3 regions of the Halobacillus sp. SY10 genome follow, and region 3 is predicted to be linked to each of the others. Evidence: riboswitches for the same ligand, from Rfam matches in the RefSeq annotation. Region 3 holds a riboswitch; each other region holds the start of a gene.
What was found. A riboswitch is a leader RNA that binds a small molecule or an ion and turns the genes downstream of it on or off. The one in region 3 is predicted to bind S-adenosylmethionine.

Region 1: linked by a shared signal. The riboswitch ahead of msrA (peptide-methionine (S)-S-oxide reductase MsrA) and the one ahead of ACJA3J_RS11945 (methionine ABC transporter ATP-binding protein) in region 3 are both predicted to bind S-adenosylmethionine.
Region 2: linked by a shared signal. The riboswitch ahead of ACJA3J_RS18350 (acetyl-CoA C-acyltransferase) and the one ahead of ACJA3J_RS11945 (methionine ABC transporter ATP-binding protein) in region 3 are both predicted to bind S-adenosylmethionine.

What each region holds. Positions count from the first base shown of each region.
Region 1 is NZ_CP174345.1:828,511-832,705, reverse strand. Features, by position in the region: gene ACJA3J_RS04180 (peroxiredoxin-like family protein) at 1-202, opposite strand, end outside; gene eutH (ethanolamine utilization protein EutH) at 226-1,344, opposite strand; gene ACJA3J_RS04170 (ion channel) at 1,489-1,893, shown strand; gene msrA (peptide-methionine (S)-S-oxide reductase MsrA) at 1,941-2,414, opposite strand; SAM riboswitch class I at 2,536-2,657, opposite strand; gene ACJA3J_RS04160 (AIM24 family protein) at 2,829-3,521, opposite strand; gene ACJA3J_RS04155 (DinB family protein) at 3,950-4,195, shown strand, end outside.
Region 2 is NZ_CP174345.1:3,598,343-3,602,537, forward strand. Features, by position in the region: gene ACJA3J_RS18340 (Lrp/AsnC family transcriptional regulator) at 135-584, shown strand; gene ACJA3J_RS18345 (hypothetical protein) at 939-1,154, opposite strand; SAM riboswitch class I at 1,556-1,660, shown strand; SAM riboswitch class I at 1,728-1,835, shown strand; gene ACJA3J_RS18350 (acetyl-CoA C-acyltransferase) at 1,907-3,061, shown strand; gene ACJA3J_RS18355 (acetoacetate--CoA ligase) at 3,082-4,195, shown strand, end outside.
Region 3 is NZ_CP174345.1:2,338,569-2,342,763, forward strand. Features, by position in the region: gene ACJA3J_RS11935 (MetQ/NlpA family ABC transporter substrate-binding protein) at 106-930, opposite strand; gene ACJA3J_RS11940 (methionine ABC transporter permease) at 953-1,615, opposite strand; gene ACJA3J_RS11945 (methionine ABC transporter ATP-binding protein) at 1,575-2,618, opposite strand; SAM riboswitch class I at 2,702-2,806, opposite strand; gene ACJA3J_RS11950 (iron-containing alcohol dehydrogenase family protein) at 2,950-4,023, shown strand; gene ACJA3J_RS11955 (NAD(FAD)-utilizing dehydrogenase) at 4,028-4,195, opposite strand, start outside.

The DNA of each region.
Region 1 (4,195 bases), 1.5 Mb from region 3:
GTTCATAAAGCTCGACCGTTTCCCCCTTCGCGTCAGGCAAGTTGAAGTTTGGCGCTTTCTCTCCTGCTGACAAACCTTCTCCATCATTTGAAGATTCAAGTTCATCAATCGCCTTCTTCATTTTTTCTTGTATTTCATCAGGAGTTGCTTTCTTGAATTTTTCAATGTAATCGTTATAATGCTTTCTCATTTCTGTCTTCATGAAAAAACTCCTTTTCAGCGGATTCACTTTTCATTATATAGGGGTGCGACACTCGAAGAAACTGATTTGCTCTCTCTCGTCATCCATAAGGCAAGACCAACGGCTAATACCCCAGCTGTTAATTTACCAACCAATACTGGGAAAATCATATCCCTTTCTACACTAGCCACGAACGCAAAATGGCTGCCGATGACAAACGCCCCGCTCACCGCAAAGGCAGCATTGACCGTTTTCCCTCGTTCATCCATATCTTTCATCGTCGCTAACATGGGTAAGTGATGTGCCGTAGAAGCGATCAGCCCTGTTAAGGACGTAGCATTCATGCCTAACCTTTCACTCAGTTGTCCTATCCATCTCTCTCCCCGCTGATTGATGAAAGCGACAAGAGGATAAGCACCAGCTAATGTAACGGTAATCCTTCCAACGATGATGATCCCTTCCGATAAAGGAGCCATCCCCGGCAGGACAACGAACCCTGTCAACGTTTCGATAATAATGAGAGCAAGACCTGTAATGATGATGATTTCAATGGTTTTTCCGAAATAAGAAAATAACCGGATCGTTATGTTCGTGAACAACCATAATCCCGCCCCGATACAGCCGGAGAGCAAGATAGCCGGCGTCAAATTACGTAACATCCACGCCGCTTCATATCCTGCCAGTGCACCACCGACAAAGCATCCGATCGGAACCGTAACTAAACCTGCTAAAATTCCCTTTGAAAAGAAAGGCCGATCTTCTTTTTTTACAATCGTAAGCGCAACAGGAATTGTAAAAACAAGCGTCGGTCCCATCATCGTACCGAGGAGTGCCCAGGAAAAAGTGGCCGCTTCCTCTTCCACAGCTAGAGATTCTGCCAAAGGGTAGGCACCCATATCAATAGCAAGCATCATGGATGCAAACATCGAAGGATCCGCCCCGAACCATAAAAACAACGGGCGGATGACAGGGGCCAGCCACTGGGACAGTACGGGTGCTAGGGATATGATCCCTACCATCGAAAGAGCAAGTGGTCCCATCATCATAAACGCTTCGTAAAAACGCCACCCGAGAGATAGCCGGTGATTAAGCACATAATAATCAAGGGCACCCAATACCATGAAAATACACATCACAATTAGAATCGCGTCATTAACCCACAAAAGCCCAGCCCCTTCCTTACATTTTTTAATCAATGTTTACGGGAACTTCTACACAGGGTAGGAGTTCTTCTATAATGGCTTGCTCGTCTTTACACAGTGGACGCTAACATAGCCATTCAATTTTTTTATAAAGGAGAAGAAGAAATGGTACAAGCTCTGTTCATCGTTGCGGTCATTTTCATTGCAGCGAATCTCGTGTACTTTTTCACGAATAAAACATACAGAAAAAGCTACTTCAGCACGGCACTTTTCTTTCAATTATTTTTTGTACTGACAGGTGTATTACTAGGGTTTACGGTCCTCTACTATTTGCTATCTTTAGATGGAGTCATTCTAGTTACTAGTTTATCATCCCGGGAACCTGTCGAACCAACCTTTTTGGACTTGCTTTACTTCAGTGGGGAAACCTTGTTGAGCGTAGGTTATGGTGACATGTTACCTGTGGGGATGGCTCGTTTCTTTGCCTTGCTTGAATCGGGAATCGGCATCCTTCTCCCTACAGCCTATTTCTTAAAAGCCATGGATGCATCCAGGCAAAAAGAAGATTAAGAAGGTTTACCTATATAAAAGGACCCTCGCGAAAGGGTCCTTTCTTATTATCCAATGGAGCATGCGGCAGATCCATGCTTTTGTAAATATTTCTGGTGATGCTCTTCTGCTTCATAAAAAGTTGTGGCCTCTTCTACTTCTGTAACGATCGGGCGTTTGAAAATCCCTTTACCTTCCCATTCTTTAATTTTTTCTTCAGCAATGTACTTCTGGCTTGCATCCGAATAAAAAATGACAGAACGGTATTGGTGACCAACGTCGATTCCCTGCTTGTTGCGGGAAGTCGGATCGTGAGCTTCAAAGAAGATATTTACAAGTTCTGCATAAGTGATTACGGTTGGATCGTAGTTCACTTTCACAGATTCCGCGTGTCCACTCTTGCCCGCTTTGACTTGTTCGTATGTCGGGTTATCCAGATGGCCGCCAATATAACCGACCTTCGTTTCTGTAACCCCTTCGAATTTTTCAAAAAACGCTTCTACTCCCCAAAAACATCCTGCACCGAAAATAGCTGTTGCCATTTAACATCTTTCCTTTCCCTTAACGCAACTTCTATCGAGAGCCTTGACGGTTATGGTGCTTACACGAAAAGACCCCTTTTCTTATCCAGTAAGAAAAGGGGTCGCTAATATCCGCACGATCCTCTCATCTCTTAGAATGTGAATACATTCTACAGGAATTGGCACCGTTCTCGTCAATCCGTAGATTGATTCGATGGTTGCCGGGCATCAAAGGGCCAGTCCCTCCGCCTCTCTGGATAAGAAGTTTCCGTTATTTATTTTTGTTAGTATCCATAGTACTACGTTTTTGTAACGAAGTAAAGGAAAACAGATTAAAAATTTCAAATGATTGTACATCGAGTTTTGTCTTTCTTGATTTCATTGTATTCAGAGCTTAACATGCTCATGCCTGTCTGTAAAAAAATCCGCTTCAGCTCAGTTCTGGCCTGTCGTGTAAACTTCTTCAAACGGCTGAACAATGACGAATCCATCGCCTTCAAACTCCATTTGAATGGACTCCCCGCTTCCGCGTCCAATCAACGTTTTGAAACTGATGTCTGTTCTGAAATTCGGCTCCAAGTGCCCTGACCAGGCCACAGTAGCATGCGGGTCAGTGATTACAGGTTCCCCTGGACGAACTAGCAGCGTCAATGGTTCATAGTGCGAAGTAATCGCGACGCGTCCACTTCCGCTGAGGGTTACATTGAATAAACCACCCGAAACCATCCCGGCCACTTTTTTCATCAGTTTTATATCCCAATCAATGCTCGGCTCAAATGCCAGAAGGTCGTTTCCATTCACTGTGATTGTTTCATTATCCAGGTCAAAAATAGTAATCTTCTTGCCCTGATCGGCAAGGTAAAGACGACCACGGCCAGTAGCCTTCATTAAAGAACTCCCTTCACCAGTCATCGCTTTTTTAAATAAACGACCGACGCCATGCTCAAGGATGCCCTCTCTTTCAAATTTGATGTTCCCATTATAGGAAATCATCGCGCCTGCTTTAGCCCATACTTGATCGAGTAGATTCACCTCAAGGATTCTCGGGGTCTCCAGCTCAAAGTAATCATTCTCGGATTCATCCTGCTTCGTTTTTCTAATAAATTCATCAATGGAGTAGTCACTCATCATCTGTTCCTCCTTAGCGTATTCTATGATTATTTATGCTTTCTCATTGCTTCTATACCACGATGGATCAAAATCGAGGCCTAAAGTTTTCGGATCTTAGTGGCTATGATTTTAATGAGCCTTCGTCATTTATTATTCAATAAAGACGGACAAATCCCTACTGTAAATAAGGATTTTTATTCTCCCTCCAAATGCTTGTCAAACCAATCCAACACCTCAGACGCATACTCTTTGAAATGCAGCCTTAGTCCGTGGCCTCCGCACAATTGGAATAATCTGTATGACCCGGTCATGAAAAATCTTCCTTTTCCTAACTTTACATACGGAAGGGCGTGTGAAAGGTTTCATTTTTGGAGGTGCTAGGGAAAGAAACTTCTATAAGAGTTGTGATAGACTCGATGTAACTTCACTTGAAAGGGAGAATCTGTATGTATGGCTTAGATGAAAAAAGAAATGAACTGCTCCATTTTGTTGAAGAAGTTTCAGAGCAAGAAGCATCCGTCAAGCCTGAAGAAGATCGTTGGTCCATCCTTGAAGTTTTAGAACATTTATACTTAATGGAACAATTAATCGTTTATCAGATTAATCAGGCTCTCAAGCAAGGTGACACACAACAAGCGACAGAAAAACCGATCCATAAGACGACCAACCGCGATTATAAAGTCGAGGCACCA
Region 2 (4,195 bases), 1.3 Mb from region 3:
AATTATTGGAATTTTTTATTTTCTCTACGGGTTCTCCCTGCTTTGTTTGAATGGGGACTATTTTAGTGGTAAAATTTTTGAAGGCTGAGCTTTAGTCGAGAAGTGAGGTGGAAGTTATGCAGGAAGACGCTTCGATGAAGATTGATGAAGTAGATAAAAAAATACTGGAATTATTGATTGAGGATGGACGCCTTTCCTATACGGAGATTGGGAAAACTCTCGATTTATCCCGTGTTGCTGTTCGTTCACGCGTCAACCAGCTGATTGACTGTGGCATAATTGAAAAGTTTACAGCTGTGGTCAACAGTGAAAAAGTCGGTAAACAAGTTTCTGCTTTTTTCGAAGTCGACTGTGAGCCCCGATCCCTCGTTGAGGTAGCCGAAAACCTCGCGAACAATCCTTATGTCGCCAGTTGCTATCAAATGACAGGACCAAGCACCTTACATATGCATGTGCTCGTCAAAGACTTCAAAGAGCTTGAATCTTTTATTAATAATGAATTATACGCATTAGAAGGAATTACCCGTGTAGAAAGTCATACGTTATTACGCCGGTTTAAGAGCAGGAGCGGCTTGAAACTATAAAAAAGGCAGGTTATCCACAAATGGATAACCTGCCTTTTTTATGAAATAGTTAATGATATGATGGTAATTCCAAAAAGCATAACAAAACATCTCAATTTATGTATGAAAAATTTAAATCAAATCCGTAAGGTAAGTGCTATAAAAACGTAGGCTTGCGCGTTATCAACTTGTAACGTTTCAATCACTAATTATTTGTTAATAAGAGTGTGATGATCTACCTATTCATATAATAATCTCTTAGAACTACTTAACTAAAAATAACGCAGCTCTTTACTAAACAAAAGAGCTGCGCTTTCCTCCTAGTTTTTTTCCGCCTAGAGTTAATATAATTTAAGAGTTGAACGAACAAAACAATTATTGCTTATCATTAAATCCATATAAATACTCCACCAACTTGCCAAATTCATCATCAGAGGAACACTCAATTTGTAGATCAATAAAGGTCATCACAACTTCTTCATCTTCAAACGGGAAATGGCTGTTATCTACATTGGTTAGGATGTCCCGCTTGGATAATCCCTTTTTAAGTAAAACATCAACGGCCTGCTTCATCGAAGATACTTCTGCCATGTGTATGCCCCCTTATTTGATATCTTTCCTCACTTCTAAACTCTCTTGTCAGGTTCTTTTGACTGTTAGTAATAGCGAGGATGACAAGAGTTAAATTCTTGTACTAAATATTTACTACACTATTGATCCAAATTCCTGCTCCTCCTAGAAAAAACGACTTTGCAATTATGAGTAAACCTAGGTGGTAATCAAAACATAAGTCTTCAAAAACATAAACACATTTATAACCTAAAAAGATACGAAATACTAGTGAAAACCACTGCTGTTAAGCTATCTATTTGTTTTCTCATACGTTTGAGAGCATACGCTAAATAAAATAAATTTTCACACTTTTCTACAAAATTTATTGACACCTGCGCTTTGCCTTGCTAACATGGCACTTAACCAAATAACGAAAGAACATCTTATCCAGAGAGGTGGAGGGACTGGCCCTGTGAAACCCGGCAACCGCTATATTCATAGCATGGTGCCAAATCCTACTGAGTGAACGCTCAGGAAGATAAGAGATTTACATAATCTCTAGCCTCTCTATCACTGATAGAGAGGCTTTATATTTTCCAATTGAATACTTATTTCTTATCCAGAGAGGCAGAGGGACTGGCCCGTTGACGCCCGGCAACCATCAAGCAACCGCTTGAAAAGGTGCTAATTCCTGCAGGAGATGATCCTGGAAGATAAGAAGAGCCAAGAGCCCTCTTCTTATTTTTGTGAAGAGGGCTCTTTCTATTTTTAAAAAAGGAGTGGCTACATAGATGAGTATCGTACTTTTAGATGGCATTCGAACCCCGTTCGGTAAATGGAAAGGGGCCTTGAAAAAGAAATCCGCAACAGAACTTGGATCGCACGCGTTAAACGCGTTAATTGAGAAAAATCCGATAGCCAAACAGGCGGATGGTGTGCTGCTTGCCCAAGTGATCCAGGCTGGGGGCGGCCAAAATCCTGCCAGGCAAGTCGCTTATAAGGCAGGGGTGGAGATCGATACACCTGCCATCACATTGAACAATGTCTGCTTAGGCGGGATCGCTACCATCGCAGATGCTTCCCGAAGACTGCAATTGAATGAAGGAGAATTATACGTCGTCGGCGGATTCGACTCGATGACGAACGCACCTCACACCGCTCCTGTACGGGCTTCTTCAGGACTCGGTCATAGCATGCTGAAAGACACCTTACTAAACGACGGTTTATGGTGCGCCTTAACGGATGTATCGATGGGTGCACTTACCGATGAGAAAAACCGCTCCTATGAAATCAGTCGAGAGGAACAGGATGAATATGCCGCTCTTTCCCAGCAGCGAGCAACAGAGGCTCAAGAAAAGGGATGGCTGCAGCCGGAAATCGCTCCTTTTTCATGTTTGCTTGAAAAAGATGAAGGCGTACGCAAAGGAACGACAGTAGAGAAGTTATCCAACCTCTCCCCCGCCTTTTCCAACGAAGGCACGATTACGGCAGGCAATGCTTCTCAAATGACAGACGGGGCAAGCGTTGGGATCGTTACCACGAAAGAGAAAGCAGAATCACTCGGTCAGGATCCGTTGGCGGAAATCATCGATTGGTCCGAAATTGCCGGGCCAGATCCAAGTTTACAAACGAAACCATCGCAAGCCATCCAAGAATTATTAGACAGACATCAATTGACGACGGACGATATCGATCTGTTTGAAATCAATGAAGCGTTTGCCAGTGTGGTGATCGCCAGCTGCCGGGATCTTGATATCGATTATGACCGCGTCAATGTTAACGGTGGTGCGATCGCTCTTGGTCACCCTTTAGGTGGCACTGGATTCCGACTTGTTTTGACTCTTGCCCATGAACTCAAACGACGTGGCGGAGGAAAAGGCATCGCTTCCCTTTGCGGCGGTGGCGGACAGGGCATGGCCCTCTTCATTGACGTTCCTCATTCATGACTCGAAAGGAGACAAATCCAATGACTACATCGATTACAGCTCAGCGTTCCCCTTATCTTTGGGAACCAACGAGCGAAAGAATAGAACAATCACATATCAAAGCTTTTGCTGAATCTACCGGTCAGCCGCTTTTTCCATATGAACGGTTCCATCGCTGGTCCGTTTCCCACCTTTCTGAATTTTGGTCAGCCGTTTGGGATTATTCAGGAATTATCGGAGAGAAGGGTGACCGTGTGTTTATCCCTGGACCTTCGATGCCTGATAGTACATGGTTTCCGGAAGCACGGTTGAATTTCTCCGAAAACCTCCTGCGCGGTTCTCTTGATCGGACCGTGGCCTATGAAGCGAATGAGACAGGGGTTCATCGAAGCATTACTTTAGAAGAATTGAGGCAATCCGTAGCTAAAGCCCAGGAAGGGTTAAAACAGTTAGGTGTGCAAAAAGGCGATTGTGTCGCCGGAGTCACGACGAACGATATCCAAGGGTTGGTCGCTTTACTTGCAACCACTTCACTCGGGGCAACCTGGACCTCCTGTTCCCCTGACTTCGGCACGAAAGGAATCGTCGATCGCATTGGTCAGGTGAAGCCGAAGGTATTATTTGCTGCAACCTCTTATCAATATAAGCAGAAATCATTCGATATCGTGGACAAAATCAAACAGACGACAGAGCACTTGGATGGACTATCTGCACTCGTCACGTTCGGAGGCGAAACTTCTATAGAAGGACTCCAGTCTCTCTCCTGGGATGAGCTTTGCAACAATGATGCAGTAGAGCCGTCGTTCGAACCCGTGCCTTTTGACCACACCTTATATATTTTATATACATCAGGAACGACGGGGCTGCCGAAAGCGATCGTCCATTCGGTCGGCGGGACGCTCCTGCAACATGTCAAAGAACACCAGCTGCATTGCGATGTCCAGCAAGATGATGTGTTGTTCTGGTACACCAATACCGCCTGGATGATGTATCCATGGCTCGTTTCAGGGTTAGCCAGTGAAGCGGCGATTCTATTGTATGACGGTTCTCCCGTAAGGCAGGATTCCCTCACCCATTTGTGGGACATTGCCGATGAAGTCGGCATCACCCATTTCGGCACAAGCCCTAAGTATTTAGATACATTGATGAAAGCAG
Region 3 (4,195 bases):
AAGTCAAAACCATGAGTGCTTTACAGTGCCGTATTTTACGATTCATCCCGCCCTATTGAGAAATTACCATAAAAAAGGCTGACGAATGGACGTCAGCCTTCCTTTCTATTCTCTCATCCACTGTGGTTTCCCGAAACCTTTGAATTCTTCATCGATGATCTTTTCAAACTCCTCTGACTCCACAACTTCTTTAATATCTTTCACAAACTGTGCATCAAGATCTTCCGTTTTCACGGCTACACGGTTACGGTAATCATCAGGCATGTCTTCCAGAGCCAGTGCATTCAGGAGATCCATTCCCGCAGCCAATGCGTAGTTTCCTGGGACCATGGACAAATCTTCGCTATCGACTAGACGCGGCAGTTGTCCTGCTTCCACTTCGACAAACTGGATATCCTTTTTATTTTTCGTAATATCGTTCAATGATGCGCGTAATGGATCGACGCTGTCATCGACCTCAACAAGACCTTCATCCTCAAGCACAATCAATGCACGAGCAAGGTTTGTCGGATCGTTCGGTACGCCCATCGTGCTTCCTTCTTCAATACTTCCGATATCCTCGTATGTATTGGAATAGATTCCCATCGGGGCTGTTGGTACAATGATGACTTCAGATAGATCCAGGTTGTTTTCTTTCGCGAAAGACTCTAAATAAATTTTATGCTGAAAAAGGTTTGCATCCAAATCTCCGTTTGCAAGGGCTTTGTTGGGCTGGACATAATCAGTGAATTCCTTGTTCGTCACTTCGTATCCCTTTTCTTCTAATAGTGGAGCAATCGCTTTCGTGACCATATCACTGTAGGGTCCGGCAGTAGCACCGAAGCGAATCGTTTCTTTTCCAGAAGCATCTGCACTTTCTTCTTCTTCCCCGCATGCAGCGAGAAATGCGATCGATAATAAAGTGACGCCTAATAAAATGATTTTTTTCATGATGGTTCCTCCTAAATATGATTCAATTCTTTTTCACAGTTTTGGCAATATAATCGCCGGTGTATTGCACGATTTGGACGAGGACAATAAGCAGGATGACGGTCGTGAACATGACAAAGTTATCGTAGCGATAGTAACCATATCGAATCGCCAAGTCCCCGATTCCGCCTCCTCCGATAGCTCCTGCCATGGCGGAATATCCAATTAAACTGATAGCAGTTATAGTCAACCCGCTGATCAGCCCGGGTTTAATTTCAGGGAAAATGATATCCTTGATGATCAGCCAAGGGGAAGCTCCGCAGGCAATGGCTGCTTCAATCACCCCTTTGTCAATGTCCCGTGCAGACGATTCCACGATCCTTGCGTAAAAAGGGATGGCAGCAACCGAAAGCGCGACCGAAGCTGCTACAGGACCGGTCGTCGTCCCAATCAAGAAATTAGTAAAAGGGAATAAGAACACTAACAAAATAATGAACGGGACCGAACGAATTAAGTTCACCACGACGCCCACGATGCTTTTAATGGTGCGATTCTCGAGAAACAAATCCCGGTCCGTCACAAACAAGAGCAACCCGAGCGGAAGGCCTGCGATTAAAGCGACGACCAGTCCAATGCCTACCATGATCAGTGTTTCGATGAATGATTTATTCAGCTCTGGCCAGAGATTGATCAGCTGATCGATCATCTTGCAGCACCTCCACTTCTCCAAGCTTTTCTTTCAAATCTTGTATGGCACGGTGGACAACTTTTTGTTCTCCTGTCAATTCCATCACAAAGGTACCGAGAGCCTGGTCTTGAATGTAATCGATCTTCCCATGCAGAATATTGGCCCGTACGTTATACCCCTGTAAGAGATCTGACACAATCGATTCGTTGGCCGAGTCCCCTTTGAACGTCATATGTACGATGGTCCCTTTCCTTTCTGAAAGGATCTTTTCCGGGATACGGAAGTCAATCACCGTTTGGATGAAGCGTTTCGTCAATTCGTTTTCAGGAGCAGCGAAGATTTCATATGTAGAACCCTGCTCAACAATTTTTCCGTCTTCCATAACGGCGCAACGGTCGCAGATTTCCTTGACGACCTCCATCTCATGGGTGATCAGGACGATGGTAAGGCCGAGTTCACGATTGATCCTTTTCAACAAGTTCAAAATTGATTGCGTCGTATTCGGATCAAGTGCTGAGGTCGCTTCATCACACAAAAGCACCTTGGGATCATTGGCAAGCGCTCTCGCAATGCTCACCCTCTGCTTCTGCCCTCCACTCAACTGGGCCGGATATTGATCGGCTTTATCTGAGAGACCGACAAGCTCCAATAATTCCTGTGCCCTTCTTTTTCTTTCCTGGCGGTTGACGCCGGACGCCTTTAGAGCGAATGCCACATTTTCCAAAACGGTTTTCGCCATCGCGAGGTGAAAACCTTGAAAGATCATTCCGATTGATTGTCTGGCCTTCCTCAAGTCCCTGGAATTCAATGTCATGAGATCGATTCCATCGACCATGACCTTCCCTTCGGTCGGGCGTTCCAAAATGTTCATGCATCTTAAAAGGGTGCTCTTCCCAGCCCCGCTGTACCCGACGACTCCAAAAATTTCACCTTTTTTGATATCCAATGAGACGTCATCGACTCCGATCACGGTTTTCCCCTTGGATTGATAGACTTTGCTCAGTTGTTCCAATGAAATCATCGGCTTCCCCCCTGATTAAATAAGTTCCTACAAAAAAACTCCCGCCCTTTACGGGAGAGAGTTTCGCATGAAAGACTGCCAAACTCTTATCTCCCAGAATAGGACATTCTGAAGGATGTAGCACCACTCCATAAGGAAGGTTGCTGTGATATCTACGGGCCTTCTCCCTCCATCACTCTCGATAAGAATTTTCGTTTATGTTTTAACACTTTAACGTATGTATTAGGGTTTGTAAATAATTTTCTCAATTTTTTAAATTATATTTTTTCAACATTGACATTTAATTTTAAGGTATGGATAATAATGGGCATATCTTGAAAGGGGGATTGAGATGGAGTCTATAAATGTTCAAGGATCTCCGAATTTTTACAAGTGTGAACCCGGTATACTGAAAGAATTACCGGAACTTATCAAAGATGAGCCGTTCAAACATGGGACCATCATCCACGGAAAAGATTCATGGGCCATGGCCGAATCTTATATGCCAGAATTTCCGTTTAGCATCGGAACCATTTCGTATGACGGGGAATGCACCCATCAGGAAGTGGCAAGGATCAAGGAAAACGTCTCTCCTATTACGAACGTCTTGATCGGTGTCGGAGGCGGGAAAATTCTCGACCTCACTAAAGCGTGCGGCGAGGCGCTTGATCTTCCAGTCATCCTGATTCCTACACTCGTATCCAATTGTGCAGCCTGGACACCTTTGAGTGTGTTTTATGATGAAAATGGCAATTTCATTGAATATACGATCTACAAGAGAAGTACATACATGGTCATCGTCGACCCTGCCATGCTCGTTCATGCTCCCGTCGAATATCTCCGTGCGGGAATTGGAGATACGATTGCCAAATGGTATGAAGCCGATGTTCTGACGAGACATATAAAAGAAAAGCCTGTCCCTTTAGAAATGGCCCTTCACGCTGCAAAACTGTGTAGAGACATTCTATTCCAGGAGGGAAAAAATGCCGTGCACGGCAATGAAAAAGCTCAATGCACTACTGCATTCACACGTGTCGCTGAAACGATCATAATGGCAGGAGGTATGGTCGGAGGCTTTGGAGATGGTTACGGAAGAATATCCGGTGCCCACTCCATCCACAATGGGCTGACCAAAGTGCCAGGGGCTCATAAGTTTTTGCATGGAGAGAAAGTTGCTTACGGCATTCTCGTACAATTAGCACTCGAAGGAAAAACAGAACAAATAAAGCAGCTGATTCCTTTTTACAAATCCATGCGGCTGCCTTTATCACTCAAGGATCTGGATGCTGATTCACCGGAGGATATAGAGACAATTTCCTACTATTCCACACGGCCAAGTGAATCGATCCACCTTATGGGGATTCATGATCAAACGCAGGTGAGAGAAGCGATCCTAGCCGTTGAAAATAGCTTAGCCTCATTGTAAAAGGCTAAGCTATCATGCGGGCTAAATAAATTCCGCTCGCCGCCGCTTGAGACAGGGAGTGCGTTTCCCCGGAACAGTCCCCGATCAAGTACAAACCTGACAGCTCCGTCTCAAAATGCTCATCCGTGAAGATCTTCGCTTCATAAAATTTACTATCCACCCCATAAAGGAT